Regions from separate parts of the Streptomyces sp. NBC_01515 genome, predicted to be linked through region 1. Evidence: riboswitches for the same ligand, from Rfam matches in the RefSeq annotation. Region 1 holds a riboswitch; the other holds the start of a gene.
What was found. A riboswitch is a leader RNA that binds a small molecule or an ion and turns the genes downstream of it on or off. The one in region 1 is predicted to bind glycine.

Region 1 (3,404 bases):
CGCGATCCGGCGGAACTCGGCGAAGTCCAGCTGGCGCGGGTACGCCGACCAGCCCGCGATGATCACCTTCGGGCGGTGCTCCTTGGCGAGCTTCTCCAGCTCGGCCATGTCGACCAGACCGGTCGTCGGGTCCACGTGGTACGCGACCACGTTGAACTGCTTGCCGGAGAAGTTCAGCCGCATCCCGTGGGTCAGGTGGCCGCCGTGCGCCAGGTCCAGGCCGAGGATGGTGTCGCCGGGCTTGGCCAGCGCGAACAGCGCGGCCTGGTTCGCGGAGGCGCCCGAGTGCGGCTGCACGTTCGCGTACTCGGCGCCGAACAGCTCCTTGACCCGGTCGATCGCGATCTGCTCGGCCACGTCGACGTACTCGCAGCCGCCGTAGTAACGACGGCCCGGGTACCCCTCGGCGTACTTGTTGGTGAGGACCGAGCCCTGCGCCTCCATGACCGCGACCGGAGCGAAGTTCTCCGAGGCGATCATCTCCAGCGTGGACTGCTGCCGGCGCAGCTCGGCGTCGACGGCCGCGGCGATGTCCGGGTCGAGCTCGTGCAGGGGCGTGTTCAGAACAGACATCAGGTGTACGACTCCTCAGCCGGCGGAAAACGCGGTGTACTCGTCGGCGGAGAGCAGGTCGCCCGGCTCCTCCGCGACACGCACCTTGAAGAGCCAACCCCCCTCAAAGGGGGCCGAGTTCACCAGCGAAGGGTCGTTCACGACGTCCTCGTTGATCTCGGTGACCTCGCCGCCGACGGGCGAGTACAGGTCGGACACCGACTTCGTCGACTCCAGCTCACCGCAGGACTCGCCCGCGGTCACCGTGGAGCCGACGTCGGGGAGCTGGGCGTAGACGACATCGCCGAGCGCGTTGGCCGCGAACTCGGTGATGCCGACCGTCGAGACGCCGTCCTCGGCGACCGACAGCCACTCGTGCTCCTTGCTGTAGCGCAGCTGCTGGGGGTTGCTCATGGCCTGAATTCTCCTGTACGCGGGGGAGTGCTGATGAATGGGGGACTACGGAGGACATCGGCGGACAGGGGCGATCCGCCCCGGGTCACAGACGTGACGCTACGACGACTGTCACTTCTCGCGCTTGTAGAACGGCAGCGCCACGACTTCGTACGGCTCGTGACTGCCCCGGATGTCCACGCCGACACCGGCCGTGCCCGGCGCCGCGTGCGCGGCGTCGACGTAGGCCATGGCGATGGGCCTGCCCAGCGTGGGGGAGGGGGCGCCGGAGGTGACCTCGCCGATCACCTGGCCGTCGGCGACGACGGGGTACCCGGCGCGCGGGACCCGGCGGCCCTCGGCGACGAGCCCGACGAGGACGCGCGGCGGCTGCGAGGCGGCCCGCTCGGCGGCGGCCTCCAGGGCCGTACGCCCGACGAAGTCGCCGTCCTTCTCGAACTTCACGACCCGGCCGAGCCCGGCGTCGAAGGGGGTGAGGGAGGTCGACAACTCGTGCCCGTACAGCGGCATCCCGGCCTCCAGGCGCAGGGTGTCGCGGCAGGACAGGCCGCACGGGATCAGCCCGACCGGCGCCCCGGCCTCGGTCAGCGCGAGCCACAGCTTCTCCGCGTCACCGGGGGAGACGAACAGCTCGAAGCCGTCCTCGCCGGTGTACCCGGTGCGGGCGATCAGCGCGGGGACGCCCGCGACCGTGCCGGGCAGACCGGCGTAGTACTTCAGGCCGTCGAGGTCGGCGTCGGTGAGCGACTTGAGGATGCCGGGGGACTCGGGACCTTGGACGGCGAGCAGCGCGTACGCGTCACGGTCGTCGCGGACGACGGCGTCGAAGCCCGCGGCCCGCTCGGTGAGCGCGTCCAACACCACCTGCGCGTTGGAGGCGTTGGCGACCACCATGTAGGTAGAAGATGCAGCCTCGGTGTCCGCCAGCCGGTAGACGATCAGGTCGTCCAGGATGCCGCCGTCGGCCCGGCAGATCATGGTGTAGCGGGCGCGGCCCACGCCCACGGAGGCGATGTTGCCGACGAGTGCGTAGTTGAGGAGTGCGGCCGCGTCCGGTCCGGTGACCGTGATCTCGCCCATGTGGGAGAGGTCGAAGAGGCCGGCCTTCGTGCGGACGGCGAGGTGCTCGTCGCGCTCCGAGCCGTAGCGCAGCGGCATGTCCCAGCCGGCGAAGTCGGTCATCGTCGCACCGAGCGAGCGGTGCAGCGCGTCGAGCGCGGTGCGGCGCTTCTCAGGGGTGGCGGTACTGCTCATCGGTCGGTCTCCCAAGGCATGACGGCGAGGTCGTTCCTCCCCATCTGTCATCGGGACCTGAGAGGTTCGCCATGACCGCACGCGGAACATGGGTTGCACCTTGGGTGGGACCACCGTCGCCGGCGGTCCGCTTTTCAGATGTGCCTCGCCCGCGCGGTAACGGGGCCTGAGAGATTCAAGGGAGGGACTTGCTCCTTCGGCGCCCCGGCAACAGCTGGCTGGGGACTCTCCCGCGCGGATTCAAGCGGCCGGTATGCAGTTAGGCGGGCACATCATCGCACAGGCTTTGTAACAGGCCTGTGGCCGGACGCGAACGGAACCGCGAGGCACCGTGCATTACCTTCTCTTTACGTTCAGTGGGGAGAACCTTTCCTGACCCCGCAGGGAGGACGATCACGGTGACAAGGACCACGGTGTACGCCACGACCTCGGCCGTAGCGCTGCCCGAGCAGCCCTCGGCCCCGGCCAGGGAGGCATGCCCGGCCCGCCCGGTACCGACCGTCCGCGATCTCCGCGAGCGCGGCGGGCACAGCCCGTACGGACTCCGCTTCGGCCCCCGCGACCTGGTCGTGGTCACCGGCCTGCCCGGCAGCGGCAAGTCCACGCTGATGCGGCGCGCGGTGGCGGGCGGCGACGGCGTCCGCGTCGACAGCCAGGACACCCGGGACCGCTGGGACGCCCACATGGCCGGAGTCCTGCCCTACGCGGTCTACCGCCCCCTGGTCCGCCTCGCCCACTACGCCGGACTGCACCGCGCGCTGCGTTCCGCGTCCGGAGCCGTCGTGCACGACTGCGGTACGCAGACCTGGGTGCGCGGCTGGCTGGCCCGCGCCGCCGGGCGCCGGGGCGGCGCGCTGCACCTGGTGTTCCTCGACGTCAGCCCGGACACCGCGCTCGGCGGCCAGCGCGAGCGAGGGCGCGGGGTCTCGCGGTACGCGTTCCTGCGCCACCGCAGGGCCGCCGCCCGGCTCCTGCGCGCGGTGGAGCGCGGTGATCTGCCCCGGGGCGTCGACTCGGCGGTCCTCCTGGACCGGGACGCGGCGGACGTGCTGCGCCGGATCGACTTCGCGGACTGAGCCGCTAGCCTTTTCAGCCACAGCAGGGTTACAGCAGGCGGTTTCACCAGCAGGCGGTAGGTAGATGGACTTCCCGGCGGACTTCCCCGGTCAGGCGTACCCCCACCC
Region 2 (3,404 bases), 5.3 Mb from region 1:
AAGCGCCTCGATGTCGCCATCCACCCCGAACGCGGTCCATACGGCGGCCAGTTGGGCACGCGTGGTGGTCTCGTCGCAGGCGATGGACACCTGGTCGGCGTCCACGAGGTGCAGGTTGACGCCGTCCTCGCGAGCGGCGGCGACGACCTCGGCGGCCCGGCCCGGAACGCGGACGGTCAGCGTGTCGAAGTAACCACCATGCACGACCTCGACACCGCCGACGCGGAGGCCAGCCGCAAGGATCGTGGCGTACCGATGCGTCCGCCGAGCGATGCCCTTCAGCCCCTCGGGCCCGTGATAGACGGCGTACATGCCGGCCATCACCGCGAGCAGCACCTGGGCGGTACAGATGTTGCTGGTGGCCTTCTCACGGCGGATGTGCTGCTCGCGGGTCTGCAGGGCGAGGCGGTAGGCCCTGTTTCCGTCGGCGTCGACGGAGACGCCCACGAGCCGCCCGGGCAGGCTGCGCGCGAACTTCTCGTGCACGGCCATGTATCCGGCGTGCGGCCCGCCGAAGCCCATCGGCACCCCGAACCGCTGCGTCGTACCGACCGCGATGTCCGCCCCCAGCTCACCCGGCGACTTCAGCAACGTCAGCGCGAGCAGATCGGCGGCGACGGTGACGAGCGCACCGAGCGCGTGCGCCTGCTCGATCAGCGGCTTGATGTCGCGTACGGCACCGGAGGCGCCCGGGTACTGCACGAGCACGCCGTTGATCTCCCGCTCGGCGATCCCGGCAGGGATGCCCTCGCTGAGGTCGGCGACGACGACCTCGACACCGGCCGGCTCGGCACGGGTCTCGATCACGGCGATGGTCTGCGGCAACGCGTCCGCGTCGACCAGGAACAGACCCTTCTTGTTCTTCCCCATGCGCCGCGACAGGGCCACGGCCTCCGCGGCGGCCGTCCCCTCGTCGAGCAGGGAGGCGCCGGAGGTCGGCAGCCCGGTCAGATCGGCAACCATCGTCTGGAAATTAAGAAGGGCTTCGAGCCGCCCCTGGGAGATCTCCGGCTGATACGGCGTGTAGGCCGTGTACCAAGCCGGGTTCTCCATGACGTTGCGCAGGATCACGGGCGGGGTGAAGGTTCCGTAGTACCCGAGCCCGATCATGGAACCGAGGACCTCGTTGCGGTCCGCGAGGGAGCGCAACTCGGCCAGCACCTCGGCCTCGGTACGGGCGCCCGGCAGATCGAGAGCGTCAGCGTTCTTGATCACATCCGGGACCGCTGCGGCGGTCAGCTCGTCGAGGGAGCCGTATCCGACCTGCGCGAGCATCTTGGCCCGCGCCTCGTGGTCGGGCCCGATGTGGCGCTGCTCGAACGGGATGCCCTGTTCGAGCTCGGAGAGCGGAATGCGAGGAACGGTCATTAGGGAGGCCTCCTGGTCGGACACGACCTTCGAGGGCACCACGACAGCGGGGTGCCGGACGGCCTCCCCCTCTGTCATCTCAACCTGAGAGCTTCACCGGCCACCCGAAGGTCACCGGCTTTCACCGTCGGTGAGAGCGCAAGCCGTCGACACCGTCGACGACACGCGCCCTGCTTTCCAGAGTGACCTCGTCCGTGCGGTACGTGAGCCTGAGAGATTCCGGGGAGGATTTGCTCCTTCGGCGCCTCCGATGAAGTCTGGAGGACTCTCCCGCACGGGGTCAGCAGCCGTTCGCCAGCCTACCAGCGCGCGTTGAAGCCGAGCTTTCGAGTGGCCACCTTCCCCAATGTGCTCTTTTGTAGTGCTTACGGATGAGTTGCGACCAGGAGGAGGGCCCGTGCAGACCGATATCGATCCGCGCAACCTGATCGGCCGCAAGGCGTTCGACCGCACCGGCGCCAAGATCGGCACGATCGACGAGGTCTACCTCGACGACGCGACCGGCGAACCGGAGTGGGCGGCCATACGCACCGGCCTGTTCTCCAGGGACGCCTTCGTCCCCCTGGAGCCCAGCGAACTGATCGAAGGCACCCTCCACATCCCCTTCGACCGCTCCCTGATCAAGGACGCCCCCGACTTCGGAGTGGGCCGCCACCTCTCCCCCGACCAGGAACTCCAGCTTTACCACCACTACGGCCTCGACGTGGGCCCGCCTCCGTCAGTCCCGGACCACGACTTCGGCAAGCTGGCGGGGTCGGAGGACAACTGAGCGGGGTCGGCGGGCGGGGCCTTGCTGGGGCTTGGAGTCTCCGGGGGTGGTGACGGGGCGGGAGGGTCATCGACGCCCGACACCACCAAGGGTGTCGGCAGGTCAGGCATGACGTCGGCACACCCCGCGTCCGGTGGCAACGGCTCGGCCTGAGGAACGCCGAGGCTTGGCTCCGCCGACGACAACGGCTCGGCCGACCGATCGCCGGTTCCACGCGCCGCCAGCAGCAACGGCATTGCCATCGCCCCCGCCACCAAGCCCCCCACCCGTCGCGCCACCAACGGCAACGGCTCCGCCAACTCCAGCTCAGGATCATCGGTCCGGAACGTCCGCACCCGCCCCGGCCCCGAATCCTCAGGCGTCTCGAACCGCACGGTCACCCGCCCCAGCCCGCTCCCCTGCACCCACCCGTGCCCGAACCCGGCGTGGCGCACATCGTGCCCCGCGGGCCAGCGCCGCTCCACCGGCGCCGCCGGCTCCTCACCCCCCTCTTCGTCGGTGTGCTCCTCCTCAAGAAGATCGACCTGCTCCCCCGCCGCCTGCGCGAACAGGTCCTCCTGCGTGTAGTCGGCCAGCCCGGAGACCCCCACCCCGAGCAGCCGTACCCCGCCCGTCGTGTCGACAGAGTCCAGCAACCGGGCCGCCGCCTCCCGCACCACCCCCGGGTCGTCGGTGGGCCCGCGCAGCGTCTCGGACCGGGTCAGCGTCGAGAAGTCGTACCGCCGCACCTTCAGGACGATGGTCCGCCCCGACAGCCCGGCCGCCCGCAGCCGTCGCACGCACCGGTCGGCGAGCCGCTGCACCTCCAGGCCGACCCGGGTCCGGTCATGGATGTCCACGTCGTACGTGTCCTCGACCGACACCGACTTGGTCTCCCGCTCGGCCACCACGGGCCGCACGTCGTGCGCCAGCGCCATCGCGTACAGCGCGTGCCCGTGCGCCTTGCCCACCAGCCGTACGAGTTCGTCCTCGCCCGCCTCGGCGATCTCGTCGACCGTGGTGATCCCGGCCCGCCGCAGATGATCACCCGTCGCCGGTCCGACCCCCGGCAGCGTGCGCACCGACAACGGCCCCAGCAACGCCCGCTCGGTCCCGGGCTCGATCAGCACGAGCCCGTCCGGCTTGGCCCGCTCGGAAGCGATCTTCGCGATCATCTTCGAGGCGGCGAGTCCCACCGACCCCGTGAGCCCCGTGACCGCCCGTATGTCGGCCCGCAGCCGCTCCCCGGTCAGCCGCGCCGACTCCGCGTCCCGGGCCGCTCCCCCGG

Region 2: another riboswitch for glycine. It lies ahead of gcvP (aminomethyl-transferring glycine dehydrogenase); the one in region 1 lies ahead of gcvT (glycine cleavage system aminomethyltransferase GcvT).

Annotation. Positions count from the first base shown of each region.
Region 1 is NZ_CP109416.1:7,762,830-7,766,233, forward strand. Features, by position in the region: gene glyA (serine hydroxymethyltransferase) at 1-573, opposite strand, end outside; gene gcvH (glycine cleavage system protein GcvH) at 589-966, opposite strand; gene gcvT (glycine cleavage system aminomethyltransferase GcvT) at 1,078-2,220, opposite strand; glycine riboswitch at 2,365-2,463, opposite strand; gene OG407_RS35225 (AAA family ATPase) at 2,613-3,296, shown strand; gene OG407_RS35230 (enhanced serine sensitivity protein SseB) at 3,361-3,404, shown strand, end outside.
Region 2 is NZ_CP109416.1:2,474,669-2,478,072, forward strand. Features, by position in the region: gene gcvP (aminomethyl-transferring glycine dehydrogenase) at 1-1,368, opposite strand, end outside; glycine riboswitch at 1,556-1,651, opposite strand; gene OG407_RS10845 (PRC-barrel domain-containing protein) at 1,766-2,137, shown strand; gene OG407_RS10850 (DNA polymerase IV) at 2,059-3,404, opposite strand, start outside.